Linked DNA regions of Tardiphaga sp. 709. The protein of the gene in region 1 binds, or shares a complex with, the protein of each later gene. Links are inferred from orthologs where the notes say so. Each region holds a gene or a part of one and is shown in the gene's direction. Other genes may lie near its edges.

What was found.
Region 2: the proteins of dnaN (region 1) and RSO67_RS21020 are in contact, whole or in part, in a cryo-EM structure (PDB 8GIZ), measured with the Escherichia coli proteins. The link is inferred for Tardiphaga sp. 709 from one-to-one orthologs.

What each region holds. Positions count from the first base shown.
Region 1 is NZ_CP135529.1:3,418,673-3,431,341, forward strand. What follows is about bases 1-2,874. They hold dnaN (DNA polymerase III subunit beta), read left to right. Parts: upstream 1-815; coding sequence 816-1,934; downstream 1,935-2,874. Other genes in these bases: dnaA (chromosomal replication initiator protein DnaA), read left to right, coding at 1-573; recF (DNA replication/repair protein RecF), read left to right, coding at 2,166-2,874. Outside these bases: more of recF, read left to right, coding at 2,875-3,314; RSO67_RS16735 (hypothetical protein), read left to right, coding at 3,427-5,592; RSO67_RS16740 (FUSC family protein), read left to right, coding at 5,751-6,845; gyrB (DNA topoisomerase (ATP-hydrolyzing) subunit B), read left to right, coding at 7,072-9,513; RSO67_RS16750 (ABC transporter substrate-binding protein), read right to left, coding at 9,580-10,809; RSO67_RS16755 (enoyl-CoA hydratase/isomerase family protein), read right to left, coding at 10,886-11,644; RSO67_RS16760 (CoA transferase), read right to left, coding at 11,644-12,669. UniProt on the Escherichia coli protein: Confers DNA tethering and processivity to DNA polymerases and other proteins. Acts as a clamp, forming a ring around DNA (a reaction catalyzed by the clamp-loading complex) which diffuses in an ATP-independent manner freely and bidirectionally along dsDNA.
Region 2 is NZ_CP135529.1:4,327,288-4,332,226, forward strand. Bases 1-2,894 are described here. They hold RSO67_RS21020 (DNA polymerase III subunit gamma/tau), read left to right. Parts: upstream 1-455; coding sequence 456-2,333; downstream 2,334-2,894. Other genes in these bases: RSO67_RS21010 (HIT domain-containing protein), read right to left, coding at 1-8; RSO67_RS21025 (YbaB/EbfC family nucleoid-associated protein), read left to right, coding at 2,355-2,675; recR (recombination mediator RecR), read left to right, coding at 2,677-2,894. Also shown: more of recR, read left to right, coding at 2,895-3,279; RSO67_RS21035 (hypothetical protein), read left to right, coding at 3,296-3,742; RSO67_RS21040 (AmpG family muropeptide MFS transporter), read right to left, coding at 3,754-4,939. UniProt on the Escherichia coli protein: Part of the beta sliding clamp loading complex, which hydrolyzes ATP to load the beta clamp onto primed DNA to form the DNA replication pre-initiation complex.

The sequences.
Region 1 (12,669 bases):
TCGCGCCTCGCCGGCGGTCTCGTCGTCGAAATGAGCTCGCTCGGCGAAGAGCTGCGCCTGGGCATCCTGAAATCGCGCGTTGCCGCCGCGCGTGCACATCACGCCTCGTTCGAGGTGCCGGAGCCGGTGCTGGACTATCTGGCCCGCACCATCACCCATAACGGCCGCGACCTCGAAGGCGCAATCAACCGCCTGCTGGCGCATTCGAAGCTGAACGCCACGCCGGTCACGCTGGAAATGGCCGAGCGCGAAGTGCGCGACCTGATCCGCCCGCAGGAGCCGAAGCGCATCAAGATCGAGGACATCCAGCGTGTCGTCGCGCGTCAGTACAATGTCAGCCGGTCCGACCTCCTGTCGTCGCGCCGCACCGCCAATGTCGTGCGCCCCCGTCAGGTTGCGATGTATCTGGCCAAGACCCTGACGCTACGCTCGCTGCCGGAAATCGGCCGCCGCTTCGGTGGCCGCGATCACACCACGGTTCTGCATGCCGTACGCAAGATCGAGGCGCTGGTCGGCAAGGACGTGGCCCTGCAGGATGAGGTCGAAACGCTGAAGCGCCAACTCCAGGAGTAAAGCGTCCCCACCCCCGGTGCGCCAAAGCGTGCGCCGGGGCAGGACGAGGGTGTTAACCGTCAAAACATTGGGGGCCGGAAGCGCATCTCTCTTGCGCTTCCCGGCCATCCACGCCACCTTGCGGTCCCCCGCGGGATTGAGCAAAATCCACTGATCGAGCTCGCGGGTGTCATCGCCGCGGCGCCCGTTCGGGCCGCCAGGCATTTCCACACGACACCGGATTGAATCGGGCGGGTTTTGTTATGAAGGTCACCGTCGAACGCGCGCAACTCCTGAAGTCGCTGAGCCACGTGCATCGCGTGGTCGAGCGCCGCAACACGATTCCGATCCTGGGCAACGTGCTGATCCGCGCCGAAAATGCCCGGCTGTCGCTAAAGGCCACCGACCTGGACCTTGAAGTCACGGAAACCCTGGCCGCCGAAGTCGGCACCGCCGGTTCCACCACCGTGCCTGCCCATATGTTCTACGACATCGTCCGCAAACTGCCGGACGGCTCCCAGATCGTGCTCGAAGCCGATGGCGACCGCTCGGTGATGGCGATCCGCGCCGGCCGGTCGCGCTTCACGCTGCAGACGCTGCCGGAGAATGATTTCCCGGATCTCGCCGCCGGCGAAATGACGCACTCGTTTGCGCTGCCCGCCTCCGACGTGAAGCGCCTGATCGACCGCACGCAGTTTGCGATCTCCACCGAAGAGACCCGCTATTATCTCAACGGCATCTATCTCCACGCCGCCGGCACTGCGACTGCGGCAACCTTGCGCGCCGTCGCCACCGACGGTCATCGTCTGGCACAGATTGACCTCAAGCTGCCCAAGGGCGCCGACGGCATGCCGGGCGTCATCGTGCCGCGCAAGACGGTCGGTGAAGTGCAGCGTCTGATCGAGGACCTCGAAGCCGAGATCACCATCGAACTGTCGCAGGGCAAGATCCGCTTCACGCTCGGCAATGTGGTTCTGACCTCGAAACTGATCGACGGCACCTTCCCCGACTATGGCCGCGTGATCCCGCAGAACAACGACAAGGAACTGGTGATCGACAAGAAGGATTTCGAGAACGCAGTCGACCGCGTCTCGACGATTTCCAGCGAACGCGGCCGCGCCGTGAAACTCGCGCTGTCGGCGGGCAAGCTCGTGCTGTCGGTGACAAATCCGGATTCCGGCAGCGCGACGGAAGAGCTCGAGGTCGAATACGCCTCCGACGCGCTCGATATCGGCTTCAACTCGCGCTATCTGCTCGACATCGCCGCCCAGATCGAAGGCGAAGTTGCCGTGCTGCGCCTTGCCGATCCCGGCTCGCCGACGCTGGTGCAGGACAAGGACGCCAAGGGCGCCCTGTATGTGCTGATGCCGATGCGGGTGTGAGTTCCTTCAGGTATCGCCCCCGCCTAGCGCGCCAAAGGCGCGCGCGGAGCGGGGACCCATAGCCGCCGAAGAACTAGTTGCAGCTAGGTAGCCACGACTCTGCCGTTTTGATTGTGCCGGGCCGTGGTTATGGATCCCCGCCCCGCATGCGCCTTCGGCGCACTAGGCGGGATGACAACGGAGATTGGCGCGGCCCGTTGCGACGACTTTAGCTGAGTCCCATATTCACGAATGACCGCCTCCCGCATCCATCGCCTGTCGCTCACCAATTTCCGCAGCTATCGCGCGGCGTCGCTGGAGGCGTCGGCGGACATGGTCGCCCTCGTCGGCCCGAACGGCGCCGGCAAAACAAATTGCATCGAAGCGATCTCGTTTCTGTCGCCAGGCCGCGGCCTGCGCCGCGCGACGCTCGAAGACGTTGCGAATAACGAAGGCGACGGCTCCTGGGCCGTGTCGGCGACTGTCGAGGGTGAGGTTGGTCTCGCCACACTCGGCACCGGCATCGATGCCCCCGCGGCAGAAGGTGCGTCCACCAGCCGTCGCTGTCGTATCGACCGGGAGCCTGTCGGTTCTGCCGCGGCATTCGGCGATCACCTGCGCATGGTGTGGCTGACGCCCGCGATGGACCAGTTGTTCATGGGCGCCGCCTCCGAACGCCGGCGCTTCTTCGACCGCCTCGTGCTGGCCATCGACAAGGATCACTCCGGTCGCGTCTCCGCGCTCGAGCGAAGCCTGCGTTCGCGCAACCGCTTGCTCGAAGACCGGAACAGCGACGCCCACTGGCTCGATGCCATCGAGCGCGAGACCGCCGAACTCGCGGTCGCCGTCGCCGCGACGCGCGGCCAGACGGCGATGCGGCTCGCAGAGATGCTGCGCGTGCGCGGCGAAGCCTCGGCCTTTCCATCCGCACTCATCATGCTCGACGGCTGGATGGAAAATGCGCTGGTCAATGAACCGGCCACAGCGGTCGAAGATCGCTATCGCCAGATCTTGCGCGATGGTCGCCCGCGTGATGCCGCCGCCGGCCGCACGCTCGACGGCCCGCATCTCACCGATCTGCAGGTGATCTATGCGCCGAAAAACATGCCGGCGCGCGATGCCTCCACCGGCGAACAGAAGGCCCTGTTGATCGGGCTCATCCTCGCCCACGCCACGCTGGTCGCGGAGATGACCGGCATCACGCCGCTCCTGTTACTTGACGAAGTCGTCGCCCATCTCGACCCTGATCGACGCAAGTCGCTGTTCGGCGAACTCTCGAAATTGGGCGCCCAGGTCTGGATGACCGGCGCCGATCCTGTTGCTTTCGCAGATATCGGCCCATCCGGCGAGATTTTCGACGTCGCCAATGGGCGTATCGCGCGGCGCCAGCCGACCGGTTGAACCAAAGCAACACCTCCTACAACTCACTCTAAGTGCCCCGCGCAAATAATGTCGCTGCCCTTGTGGGCAGCGCTTTTGCATGCACGCAAGCAAACGCCGGAGGCTTTCTGTAATGTTTTCAAGCAAACGCGGGATGCAGCTCCCGGCCAGACGCTGCCTGTTGGCCCTGCTCGTCAGCACCGCCATCGCCGGCGGCTCGCTGGCCTGCCGCGCCGAAGACGGCTTGGTGGATGTGAGAACGCTGCCATACATCGAAGGCGCTACGGCCCGGCCGGAAGCCACCAAATATCCCAACCTCAGCGCCAGCTATTTTGGCGCGGGCACTGTCGCGGACACCATTGCGAGTACCGGCAGACTACTCGCCGCCGACGGCTGGATCGCCTACACACCGCCATTCGAAGCCTCGAATCGCAGTCGCTGGTACAAGAAGGGCGCGCAGGGCGTGTTGGCATCCTTCATGACCGACGGCAGCCGAACGGACCGGTCGGGTGTCAGCTACAGCTCACAGCGCCTGGAAGTGAACCTGCCCTTCCCTGAACGTGCAACCGACATCGTCTATGACGAGCGGCGACCGTATCTTGGATGCATGACCACCGAAACGATCGACGCAACGCTGGCTTTCTTTCAGAAAGAACTCGCTGCGTTGGGCTGGTCGCCGCTGGCCGTGAGCGCTGCGGAGACCCGCTGGCCGGACGCGAAGATCGACGAGACGAGCACGAATGGCGTGCGTGTCTATTTTACCCGCGACGGTAACACGCGACAGTTGCCGGTGATGCTGACATTGCAGCGAGGCACCGACAGCAGGACCAGCGTCGAAATTCGCGTCGCGCCCTTCGCGCTTCCGCAAGATCTCGCTGCGGGTCCTGAATCCGCAGGTCTGCCGCGGCCGGAACGCATCAAATCTGCCGGAACCACCGGCAGCGCAGATTCCGTCAAGCGCGAAGCACATGCGCTGATCCCGGCCGAGCTCGGCCCCGTGCTCGCCTTCTATCGCCGCGAACTCGGCAAGAAGGGCTGGATCGAACAGAGCAAGGACACCGTCGTCACCGCCGATCGCGCCTCGCTCGCATTCACCTCGCCGGAAGAGACGGCAACGCTGCAGATCGGTCGCAAATACGATCTGACCACCGTGCAGATCGACGTACAAATTCTGCCATCTGTGATCGCAGCGCGCGCGAAGGCCAAAAAGGATGCCGACGACCGCTTTATCAAGGATGCACTCGCGTTCGGGCAAGCAGCTATTGCCGAAGCGGATGCGAAGCGCGCCGCGGCACAAGCCGCGCGTGGGCCGGAAACTGCGTTGCGCGCGATGGACGGTTCGAGCACACCGATTCCCGTCCCCGACACCGCCAGCGAGATCGACTTCGACGGCGCCGATGGCAGGCTCGCATTCACCAGCTCATCAAGCGTCAGCGCGCTGGCGGATTTTTACCGCAGCGGAATGAAGACGCTCGGCTGGAAGAGCACGCCGTCAGTCATCAACAATCCCAATATGGTGGTGTTGAATTTCAGCAAGGCCAAGCAGAGCATCTCAATGACGGCGATGCAGATGGGCCCGAAGGTCAATGTCACGGCGACAGGCTCGGGCCTGAAGGGCGTGCCGGTCGCGGCCGTTGCCAACACCACCACCACGGGCAACGCCAAGAGCGCCGAACAGGTTCTCGAGTCCGATGGCGACACCGATTATCCCACACCGAAGCAGCGGACGTTGCGATCGCTGGGTACTTCAGGGCTGCCAGGCGGCGCGCCGTTCAGACATGAGTTGAGTGCATCTGTGCCTTCGGGACTGGACTCGGTTCTGGCGTTCTACCGACGCGAACTCACGCAGCGACAGTGGCAGGAAGACACGAAGAGCGCTGTCATCAAGCCGGACAGCGCCACGCTCGCCTTCAAGGCCCCCGATGGGCCGGCCATGCTGAAGCTGGAACGTCGCAACGACGAGACCACGGTTAGTCTGGTGGTGCGCCATCCCGCAGAAGCGACGAGGGCGGGTATCCTGCCTGCACTGGGCAAGGTTCGGCTGCTCTTCGGCAATATGGGTGACGCGGAAGTGTCGGTCAGCGTCAATAACAAGACAATCAAGGTCGCGCCCGGCGTGGGCGGACCGCAAAATCCGAACGGGCCGACGATGGAACTGCCGCCCGGCGCCTACAAGGTCACGATCAAGGCCGCGGGCAAGCCCGCACATGACAGTACGATCAAGGTGGTGGCCAACGATAGCTGGGGCCTGATGGTTGGCCCTGACGGTCGGGATATCCTCCCGCTGCAGCTCTACTGAGGACAAAGCTTGCAAGCGCGCCAGCGCGCGCGTCCGCCACTGCATTGGGCCATGAAGAATCGTCTGTTGTAGACCACGTTCGACAGCATAAATATCTGGCCATGCTGGTATTTTTGGCCATTCATCTGTCGCGGATCGCGCGCGCGTTCGGAACCGAAATGCGTTCGCTTCCGATTCCCGGACCGCGCATGATCGACGAGGCCGAATGCATCTGTTCGGTGCTGCTGGCAATCGTCTTGTCGCACGCCATCGGCGCGGAGAATGTCGGCTGGGCCGCGTTCTCCGGATACATGGTAATGCGCTCGCATGTCGCCGAAAGTTTTACGCGCGGCATCCTCCGCGTGATTGGGACGCTTGCTGGCGCAGGACTCGCGCTTGTCGCTGCGCCTTTGCTGCTGCGCCAGCCGGTGCTGCTGAGTCTCGGTCTTCTGATCGGTGGCGGCATCACCCTTTATTTCGCCATCGTCGGCCGCCGCGCCTATGCCTGGCTGTTCACCGGCCTCACTTTCCTGATGGTGCTGATCGAAGGCATGGAGCATGCGCGAGAGCCGATCCTGCGCTTTGCCTCGACGCGTGTGCTCGAAGTGCTGGCCGGTACCACCGCCTGCGTCATCGTCAGTGCGATCTCGACCTGGACAGTGCGGCGCGCGCTACCGAATCCGGACAACAATCTGCGCGCCAAGCCGGTCGACCAGCCGACGCGGCAATGGCACACCACGGTGGCGCGTCACGCCTTGGTCGGCGGCATTGCATTGGCGCTGATCCCGTGGACCTGGCAGTGGCTCGGCATCCCCTCGCTCAGCCAATCCAGCATCACGATCTTCGCGGTCATGCTGGTGCCGGCGGCATCGTTAGCGGACGGCATGCTCAGCCCGGTTTCCTCGCGCATGATGAACCGGCTGGTCGGCTGTCTCGCGGGCGGCCTGCTGGCCAGCGCAATCCTGCTGGTCAGCCAACATTCGCCCGTCGTGATGACCATTGGACTTGCGCTCGGCGTCATGATCGGCCGTCACATCGAAAATGGCCCGCCCTCCATGAGTTATGCGGGTCTGCAATTCACTTTGGCCTTCCTCGTGGTGCTGGTGCCTGACAACTACGCCAATGCCGCCCTGGAGCCCGGCTATGACCGCCTGTTTGGCATTCTGTTCGGGATGGTGTTGCTGGAGCCGGTCGTGCTGGCCGTGCATTTAATCGCCCGGCGCGGCCTGAAGGGGACCCCCGCCAAACCGGCTGTGGGATTGGCCGAAAAATAGCCTCTCGGATGCACGCAAGCCGGGCATTTCGACGCCCGGAACAGGCGCGAAATCAGGCTACGAAAACGGCCTCAAATCGGCTTGAAACGGCGCCAAAAAAACCTATTTATTCAATAACTTGCTGCGCGTTACTTTGCGCTAGGCGCAATGCGCCTTTCATGGCACAAATAGAGCGATTCAGGCGCCGTTTTCCGCGCTGATTCGGCACACCTTCGAAGGCCCCTACATGACTGAACCAGCCCGGCAACCTATCGCCGACACTGAGCATGCCATTCCCATCGAATACGGTGCGGAATCGATCCGGGTCCTGAAGGGACTCGACGCCGTCCGCAAGCGCCCGGGCATGTATATCGGCGACACGGATGACGGTTCCGGCCTGCATCACATGGTCTACGAAGTCGTCGACAACGCGATCGACGAAGCGTTGGCCGGTCACGCCAGCGCCGTCGAAGTCATTCTGAATGCCGATGGTTCGGTGACGGTGCGCGACGATGGTCGCGGCATTCCCGTCGACATCCACAAGGGCGAAGGCATCTCGGCAGCCGAGGTCATCATGACCCAGCTCCATGCCGGCGGAAAATTCGACCAGAACTCCTACAAGGTGTCCGGCGGTCTGCATGGCGTCGGCGTGTCCGTCGTCAACGCGCTGTCGAGCAAGCTGATCCTTCGCGTCTGGCGCAACGACAAAGAGCACCGCATCGAATTCGCCCATGGCGACGCGGTGGCGCCGCTCTCGGTGGTCGGCGATGCCAATGGCAGGCGCGGCACCGAAGTGACGTTCTATGCCTCGGCGGAAACCTTCACGACACTCGAATATGATTTCGCGACACTCGAACATCGTCTGCGCGAACTCGCCTTCCTGAATTCCGGCGTCAACATCAGATTGTCGGATCTGCGTCATCCGGTCGAGAAGACCGAGAACATGATGTATGAGGGCGGCGTCGAGGAATTCGTCAAATATCTCGACCGCAACAAGAAGGCGATGGTGCCGACGCCGATCGTAATGCGCGCCGAACAGAGCGGCATCAGTGTCGAAGTCGCGATGTGGTGGAACGACAGCTACCACGAAAACGTACTGTGTTTTACCAACAACATCCCGCAGCGTGACGGCGGCACGCATCTGGCCGGTTTCCGCGGCGCGTTGACGCGTCAGGTCAACGGCTATGCCGAAGTTGTCGCCAAGAAGGAAAAGATCGCTCTGACCGGCGACGATTGCCGCGAAGGTCTCACTGCCGTGCTGTCAGTGAAAGTGCCCGATCCGAAATTTTCGTCGCAGACCAAGGACAAGCTGGTGTCCTCGGAAGTGCGTCCGGTGGTCGAGAACGTTCTCAACGAAGCCCTCGCCTCGTGGTTCGAGGAACATCCGACCGAAGCCAAGATCATCGTTAGCAAGGTGATCGAGGCCGGCGCTGCCCGCGAAGCCGCCCGCAAGGCCCGCGAACTGACCCGGCGCAAGGGCGCGCTGGATATCGCCTCCCTGCCCGGCAAGCTGGCTGACTGTCAGGAGCGCGATCCCGCCAAGTCCGAACTGTTCATCGTCGAGGGTGACTCGGCAGGCGGCTCCGCGAAACAGGGCCGCAACCGCGAATTCCAGGCCGTGCTGCCGCTGCGCGGCAAGATCCTCAATGTCGAGCGCGCCCGCTTCGACAAGATGCTCGGCTCCGAACAGATCGGCACGCTGATCACGGCGCTCGGCACCGGCATCGGCCGCGACGACTTCGACCTGTCGAAACTGCGTTATCACAAGATTATCCTGATGACGGACGCCGACGTCGATGGCGCGCATATCCGCACGTTGCTACTGACGTTCTTCTTCCGCCAGATGCCGACGCTGATCGAAGGCGGTTATCTCTACATCGCTCAGCCGCCGCTTTACAAAGTGACGCGCGGCAAGTCCGAGCAATACCTCAAGGACGAGCGGGCGCTGGAAGATTACCTGATCGATACCGGTCTCGACGACTGCATCTTCAAGCTCGCTTCGGGCGAGGATCGCACAGGCCGCGATCTGCTGGCGCTGGTGGAAGATGCCCGCATCATCCGCGGCACGCTCAACAATCTGCACTCGCGCTATAATCGCAAAGTCGTCGAGCAGGCTGCAATCGCTGGCGTGCTCAATCCGCGGGTCACCGCTGATCTCGCCACCGCCAATGCCGCTGCCGACTACATCGCGAAGCGACTGGACGCGCTGGCCGACGAAGTCGAGCGTGGCTGGATCGGTGAATTCCGCGAAGGCCAGGGCTTCTTCTTCGAACGCACGATTCGCGGTGTGAAGGACGTCTCCTTCATCGACGACGCCCTGCTCGGCTCCGCCGATGCGCGCAAGCTCGACGAATATGCCGGCAGCCTGCAGGAGGCCTACCCGAAATCCGGCGTCCTGCGCCGCAAGGACATCGAATTCCCGATCCACGGCCCTGTCAGCCTGTTCGAGGCCGTGACCGACGCCGGCCGCAAGGGCGTGGCCCTGCAGCGCTACAAAGGTCTTGGCGAGATGAACCCCGGCCAGCTCTGGGAAACCACGCTCGACACCAATGAGCGTTCGCTGCTGCAAGTCCGGGTCAAGGAAGTCGACGAGGCCGACGACATCTTCACCAAACTGATGGGCGATGTGGTCGAACCGCGCCGCGAATTTATCCAGGACAATTCGCTCAGCGCGAATGTGGACGTGTAAGCCGATCGTACCCGGAGATAAGATTGAAAAGGCCCGCCATTCTTGGCGGGCCTTTTTGCGTTTATCCTACTTTTTTACCAGCGGGCAGCGCGACTGCTCCAACGGCTGGAAGGCCTGATCTGCGGGGATCGTGGCGAGCAGCTTGTAGTAATCCCAGGGCGCCTTGGACTCGTTCGGCTTCTTCACCTCGAACAGATACATGTCGTGGACCATACGACCGTCTTCGCGGATCTTGCCGTTCTTGTAGAACACGTCATCGACGGGCAGTTCACGCATCTTCTTCATCACCTCTTCGGTGCTGTCGGTGCCGGCGGCCTGAACGGCCTTCAGATAATGCAGTACCGATGAATATGTGCCGGTCTGAAGCATGTTCGGCATGGCGTTCACCTTCCCGTAGAAGCGCTTCGACCACTTCCGCGTCTCGTCGTTCATGTCCCAATACGACGCTTCGGTGATCGTCAGCCCCTGGGCCTCCTTCAGCCCGAGACCGTGAACGTCGTTGATAAATCCGGCCAGTGCCGAGAGCTTCTGGCCGCCTGCCGTCAAGCCGAACTCTGCCGCCTGCTTGATCGAATTGATGGTGTCCCCGCCGGCATTGGCGAGCGCCACCACCTTGGCCTTGGACGACTGTGCCTGCAGCAGGACGGAGGCGAAATCCGCGGTCCCGACCGGGTGTTTCGTCGCACCGGCGACCTTGCCGCCCGATGCCTTGACGACATCGCCGGTGTCCTTCTCGAGGCCTTGACCGAACGCATAGTCCGCCGTCACGAAATACCAGGTATCGAAACCCTGGCTGACAAGCGCTTTACCGGTGCTGTTCGCGATCGCGAATGTGTCGTAGGCCCAATGAACCACATAGGGTCCACACACCTCATTCGTGATCCGGGTCGACCCCGGCGAGCTCAGCGTGATGATCTTCTTCTTCTCCTTGGCGATCTCGAGCACAGCCAAGGCAGGCGACGACGACGCAACGTCGAGAATGGCATCAACCTTGTCGGTATCGAACCATTTGCGTGCAGCGTTGGCAGCAATATCGGGCTTGTTCTGGTGATCTGCGAATACGACTTCGATCGGCATGCCGAGGACCTTGCCGCCGAAATCCTCCACCGCCATCTGCGCCGCAGTTACGGCACCCTTGCCGGTAATGTCGGCATAGACGCCCGACATATCCTCGATCACGCCGACACGGACGACGCCATCCGAGACCTGTGCGTTCTGCGCCGAAGCAGAGGCGGTGCAAAGAAAAACGCTGGCAATCACCGTCGTAAAGCACGCACCCAGTTCAGATCGTTTCATATCATCCACCCCTTTTACGTTTTTGATTTTTCAATACGCCTGCGACGCGCGATCTCTCCAGGGACCTATCGCATCGTCACTTCTCGTTTCCTCTGTTCGCAAACGCAGCCAGACCACGCTTGGCATCCGCACTTGTGAAGGTGCGCTGACCGAGCGCGGCCTCCACGCGAAATGCTTCTGCGAGCGGCAGATCCTGAAGCGTCAGCGCCGCTTCCTTGATGGTCTGGATGGCGATCGGACTCAGTGCCGCAATCCTGGCTGCCATCTCATAGGCCAGCAGTTCGACTTGATCGGAATCGACAACCCGGTTGACGACGCCTTTGGCAAGCATGTCATCCGCGGAAAAGCGCTCCGCCGTCAGCATGATCTCCATGGCATGCGCGTAGCCGATCTGCCGGACCAGGCGCACGAGCGTGCCTCCCGCCGGTACGAAACCGTGCTTCGGTTCGGGCAGTTGAAAGACAGCGTCGCGCGCCGCGATCCGGATGTCCGTCGCCAGCATGATCTCGAACCCGCCGCCCATGCACATGCCGCGAATGGCGCTGATGACCGGCTTATAGAATCCGCGAAACTTGATATGGGCCGGATCCCAGGCCGAGATGTCGATCGTGTCCGCGGCGAGTGCAGGAATAGACTCCCGGAGGTCAGCACCGACGCAGAAGGCGCGATCGCCCGCACCGGTCAGCACCACGGCCCGGATCTCATCGTCATCCTTGATGGCGTGGAATGCCCGGCCGAGGTCATCATACATGGCGAGCGTCAGCGCATTCATCTTGTCCGGCCGGTTGATCCGGACCGTTGCGACGTGACTGTCCTTGGTGAAATCAATCGCCATCAGATCGCTCCCGACGCCTTGAGACGCGCCAGTTCGGTCGCCGTGACATCCGCCAACCGGGAGAGAACCTCTGCATTGTCCTCGCCAGGCAGCGGCGCTTTTTCGAACGACATCTGCCCCGCACCGGATAGCTTGATCGGCAGACCGAACATGCCGATCAGCTTTCCGGCGATCGGAACGTCGACGATCATGTTGCGTGCGGCGATATGCGGATCTTCGACGACCTCGGCGATGGTCTTGATGGCGCTGAGCGGGATCTTGTCGCCCGCCATCTCCTCGAGTTCGGCCTTGGTGTAGTTCGCGAACCAGCGTTCCAGCAGCGGCTTGACCCTGGTCTCTGCCACCGCGTGATCGAACCGCTTCTCCATCGTATCGATGGCCGGATCTTTGGCCTGTTCCGGCTCGCCGAACAGCGCGCAGGTAATCGCCCAGAACTTGTCGGTGTAACCGCCGAAGAAAACGTAGCCGTCCTTGCAGGGAAACTGGCCATAGGGCCGAACGAACGGATGATCGTTGCCCAGTGGCGAAGCTATCTCTTTCTGCGCGGTGTAACGGACCACGGCGTTCTCGGTCAGTGTCAGCACGGAGTCTTGCTGAGACACATCGACCACCTGACCGACGCCGGTCTTCTCTGCTTCTCGCAATGCTGCGAGCGTTCCGATAGCCGCATAGAGGGAAGCGGCGAGGTCGCCGATGATCGTGCCGACGCGAACGGGCGGCATGTCGGCATAGCCATTCATCGACCACAGCCCGCCGGCCGCCTGCCCCGTATTGTCATAGGCCGGCTTGGATGAATTTGGACCTGTGCGGCCGAAGCCACTGATCGCGGTGTAGACGAGCCTGGGATTGATCTCGCGCAGCACCTCGTAGCTGAGGCCAAGCTTGTCCATTGTGCCAGGGCGGAAGTTCTCGACGAGGATGTCGGCCTTCTGCACCAGTTTCTTCAGCAGGGCCTTGCCATCATCGGATTTGAGATTGAGCGTGATGCCCCTCTTGTTGCGGTTGAACTGTGTGAAGAAGGCGCT
Region 2 (4,939 bases), 910 kb from region 1 along the record:
GCGGCCATTCTGACTCTCGATTAAGGCGCACAGCGTCGCAGGAAGCGGCTGCGCAGACAACTCCCGTCATGGCCGGTTTTGCGCGTCTGGACCACGTTTTCTTGCGACTTTCCTGCGCAAATCTTGCGGCGGACTTGCGACACGCGCCGCGCTTGCTTTCCGACCATTTTGGCCCCAAATAAGCACCGGGAGATTGGCGGTGGACGAGCCACTCGCCAATCGGGTCAGGTCCGGAAGGAAGCAGCCCTAACGAGATCCGGATCGGGTCGCTCGTCAGTCTCCTACTTGTTTTATCGAGCAAATTCAGCGTCCTGCACATGGGTCGTTTGCTCGGTGGGCGCCTTGTTCGATGAGTGAGGCAGCATCGAAGGCCGGAACCTGTGTCCCGTTCCGCCTATGATGCGCCAGATGTTCCGCAAGCCGGCTTTACGAGACAACACATTGCGGATTCCTCGATGACCGACGCTGGCACGTCCCCTCCCGATGATCACCAGACCGGTTTCGATATGGGCGCTGCCCCGGCGCCTGCTGCCGCCACGCCCTATCGCGTGCTCGCGCGCAAATACCGCCCCGGCAGTTTCGACGATCTGATCGGCCAGGAAGCACTGGTCCGCACCGTCTCCAACGCGTTCGAGACCGGCCGCATTCCGCAGGCCTGGATTCTCACCGGCGTTCGCGGGGTCGGCAAGACGACGACGGCGCGTATTCTCGCGCGCGCATTGAATTATGAAATGGCGGATGGCTCGGTCAAAGGCCCGACCATCCACATGCCGACGCCCGGCATCCATTGCCAGGCGATCATGGAAAGCCGGCATATCGACATTCTCGAAATGGACGCCGCGTCGCATACCGGCGTCGACGATGTCCGCCAGATCAATGACAGCGTGCGCTATGCGCCCTCCAGCGCGCGCTACAAGGTCTACATCATCGACGAAGTCCACATGCTGTCGACCGCGGCCTTCAACGCGTTCCTGAAGACGCTGGAAGAGCCGCCGGAACACGCCAAGTTCGTGTTCGCCACCACTGAAATCCGCAAGGTGCCGGTGACGGTACTGTCGCGCTGCCAGCGCTTCGACCTGCGCCGCGTCGATGCCGACGTGCTTATGTCGCATCTGTCGAACATTGCGGGCAAAGAGAATGTCGAGGTCGAGCCGGAAGCGCTGGGCATCATCGCCCGCGCCGCCGAAGGCTCGGTGCGCGATTCACTGTCGCTGTTCGATCAGGCCATTGCGCATGCCGCAGGCACCGTGCGCGCCGATGCGGTCCGGCAGATGCTCGGCCTTGCCGACCGCACCCGGGTGATCGACCTGTTCGATTCGCTGGCGCGCGGCGACATCGCCAGTGCCTTCCGCGAGTTTCGTGAACAATATGATGTCGGCGCCGATCCCATCGTGGTGCTGAGCGATCTTGCCGAATTCGTCAATTTCGTCACCCGCGTGAAGATCGTGCCGGCAACCGCCGACAATGTCGCGTTTGGCGAGACCGAACGTCTGCGCGCACGCGATTTCGCCTCGAAGCTCTCCATGCGTGTGCTGTCGCGCATGTGGCAGATGTTGCTCAAGGGCATCACGGAAGTGCAGGGAGCGACGCGTCCCGCCGCCGCCGCAGAGATGGTGCTGGTGCGCATCGCTTACGTTGCCGATTTGCCGACGCCGGATGAAGCGATCCGGATGCTCGATCAGAATGGCGGGACGTCGCCGATGATCCCAACGAATGGTGGAGGCCGTGCCGCGCCATCGTCCGCTCCGTCGGCATCCTTGCCGTCAGCGCAGATGCCATCCGCCATGCCGACGATGTCGGCGAGTGCGTCGCGTGGTCCGACCATGCAGCGCGGCAGCGCAGAACCATCGCCGCGACCGCAAGTCGGCATGGCAGACGCGCCGCCCGCGGCCGTGCTGAAGATTTCGACTTTCGCTGAGCTCGTGGCACTGGCCGGCGAGAAACGTGACCTGATGGTGCGCGGTGCGCTTGAAGCGGATGTACGCCTGATCAGGATCGAGGACGGACGGCTTGAGCTGGCGATGGAGCGTACGGCGTCGCGCACATTGATCAACGATCTGTCGCGCAAGCTTGAACAATGGACGGGCCGACGCTGGGCCGTGATCGTGTCCAACGAACAGGGCCAGGCGACGTTGCGTGAGCAGCAGCTCGAGCAGAAGAACGAGCGCCAGCGCGCGGCGGAGGCCGATCCGCGAGTGAAGGAAGTACTCGCACGGTTTCCTCGTGCGAAGGTCGAAGTGCGTGTCATCGCCCCCGAGCCGCCGGAATTTAGCGGTAGTGACAGTGACCTGATCAGCGACGATGCGTCCGACGGTCTCAACGACGACGATTAATCGAATTGCGAAGGAAAGCTCATGGCTGATTTTCTCGGCATGATGAAACAGGCAGCGCAGCTGCAATCGAAGATGAAGGCGATGCAGGACGAGCTCGACCATGTCGAGGTCGAAGGTATCTCTGGCGGCGGCCTCGTGTCAGTGCGGATGACCGCGAAGACCGAAGTGAAGGCCGTGAAGATCGATCCGTCGCTGATGAAAGCCGATGAAGTCGAGATACTGGAAGACCTGCTGGTCACCGCGCTGGGCGATGCGCGCCGCAAGGCGGAAGCTGCGATGCAAGAGAAGATGCAGGCGCTGACCGGCGGCCTCGGTCTGCCGCCGGGGATGGGCCTTACCTGAGATGGCGTCCACGGCCGGTCCGGAAATCGAGCGCCTGATTCAACTGCTGGCGCGGCTGCCCGGGCTTGGCCCGCGCTCGGCCCGGCGTGCCGCGCTGCATCTGATCAAGAAGCGCGAGGCGCTGATGACGCCGCTGGCCGGTGCCTTGCAGGTCGCGATCGACCGTATTCAGGTCTGCAAGGTCTGCAGCAATATCGACACGCAGAATCCCTGCACGATCTGCACGGACCCGCGCCGCGATCCCTCGACAATCGTCGTAGTCGCAGATGTCGCTGACCTGTGGGCGCTCGAACGCGCCCATGCGACGACGGGCAAGTATCATGTATTGGGTGCAACGCTGTCGCCGCTCGACGGCGTCGGCCCGCAGGATCTGACCATCGACGCACTGATATCACGTGCGCATGATTCAGAAGTGAGTGAAATCGTCCTGGCGCTGAATGCGACGGTTGATGGGCAGACCACGGCACATTACATCACCGACCTCCTGCAGGAGGCCAATGTGAAGGTGACGCGGCTGGCCCATGGCGTGCCGGTTGGTGGTGAACTCGATTATCTCGACGAAGGCACGTTGTCGGCGGCGATGCGACAGCGGACGCTGTTTTAAGACTGGAAGAGCATTGATGACACGATATGACTTGAAGGCTTTGCCGATCTGGGCGGCGGCGATTTGCGCGGCCGGCCTGTTTGCGACGGCTGCCAGCGGCGCGACGGAAACGCCGGCTGCGCCAACGACACCGGTGGCACCGAAGACGATGAAGATCGGCGATGTGCTGACCGGGCAACTCAATGCCATGCGCAGCCGTGACGCCAAGGGCAAGCGCACCAATGTGTATCAAGTGGTCAGTGAGCCCCGCCGGCTGCCGGCCCCCGCCGGTCTGTGCAACCTCGAGACCGGCCCCGAGACCTTCGAGATCGTCGTCGCCAATGACGCGCAAGCCACGCAGCTGAAGAAACTTGTCGGCAAGGAAGTGGCGCTCAAGGTTGCTGAAGTCACCTGCGCCGAGCAGGCCGGGCAGATGAGTGAAGCGCTCGTGACGAAATGGAGCGTGGTGACGAAGCCGAACTGAGTTCGCTTCGGTTAAACCCGCACCGGCCCCAGCATCTCGAAATGCGCGCGGCGCTGCAGCCGGATCAGCAGGATCAGGCTCGGTACCGCGACCACCACGCTGATGACGAAGAACATCGGCCATCCCATCGCTTGCGCAACGTAACCTGCGCCTGCTGACAGATAGGTCCGCCCGACCGCAGCGAGCGCTGTGAGTAGCGCATATTGCGTGGCCGTGTGCAGCGGATTCTTGCAGAGCGCGGAGAGATAGGCGACGAAGATCACCGTGCCGATGGCGCTGGTGAAATTCTCGACCGAGATGGCCAGTGCCAGCGCCCATTGATTGACGCCGACGATGGCGAGCCACGAGAAGGCGAGATTGGACACCGCCTGCAACACGGCGCCGATCCACAAACTCGCCGCAAGCGAATAGCGCCGCGCGACAAAACCTCCAGCGAAACCGCCAATCAGCGTCGCGGCAAGGCCGACGCCTTTGACGATGGCCGCATAGTCATTCCGCGTGAAACCGAGATCGATCACGAAGGGCGCGGTCATGGTGCCAGAAAACGCATCGGTAAATTTGAACAGCACCACGAACGCCAGCGCCGCCCAGGCGTCCTTGCGCGCCAGGAATTCGGAGAACGCGCCGATTGCGGCCTGCAACACGCGCGTGAAGGTGCTTTCGCCGCGCGTGGCCGCTTCGGCCTGTGCGGATTGCTCGGGCTCGGTGGCCGCAAGCGCTGTGACCGTGCCGATCAGCACCATCGCAGCCATCGCCACATAGCCCCACATCCATGCGGTGGAGCGCGCGATGCCCGTGCTCTCGAAGGCGCTGACCAGAAACAGCACGCCGGCGGTGGAGATCAGCATGCCGATGCGATAGGCCGCGACATAGGACGCCATGCCGGCCGCCTGTTCGCTCTCCGGCAGGCTCTCCACACGAAACGCATCGACGACAATGTCTTGCGTCGATGACATGGCAGCGACCAGCAGGGCGCCAAGGGCTACGAACAGCGGCGAGCGCGCCGGATCGGTCAGCGCCAGCAGCAGGATCGCGCCGATCAGCAGCAGCTGTGAAAATACCAGCCAGCCGCGGCGGCGGCCGAACTGTCGCGTGAAGAACGGCACATGCAGCGCATCGACCAAAGGCGCCCAGAGGAATTTCAGCGTGTAGGGCGTGCCAACAAGAGCGAACAGCCCGATGGTGCCGAGATCGACG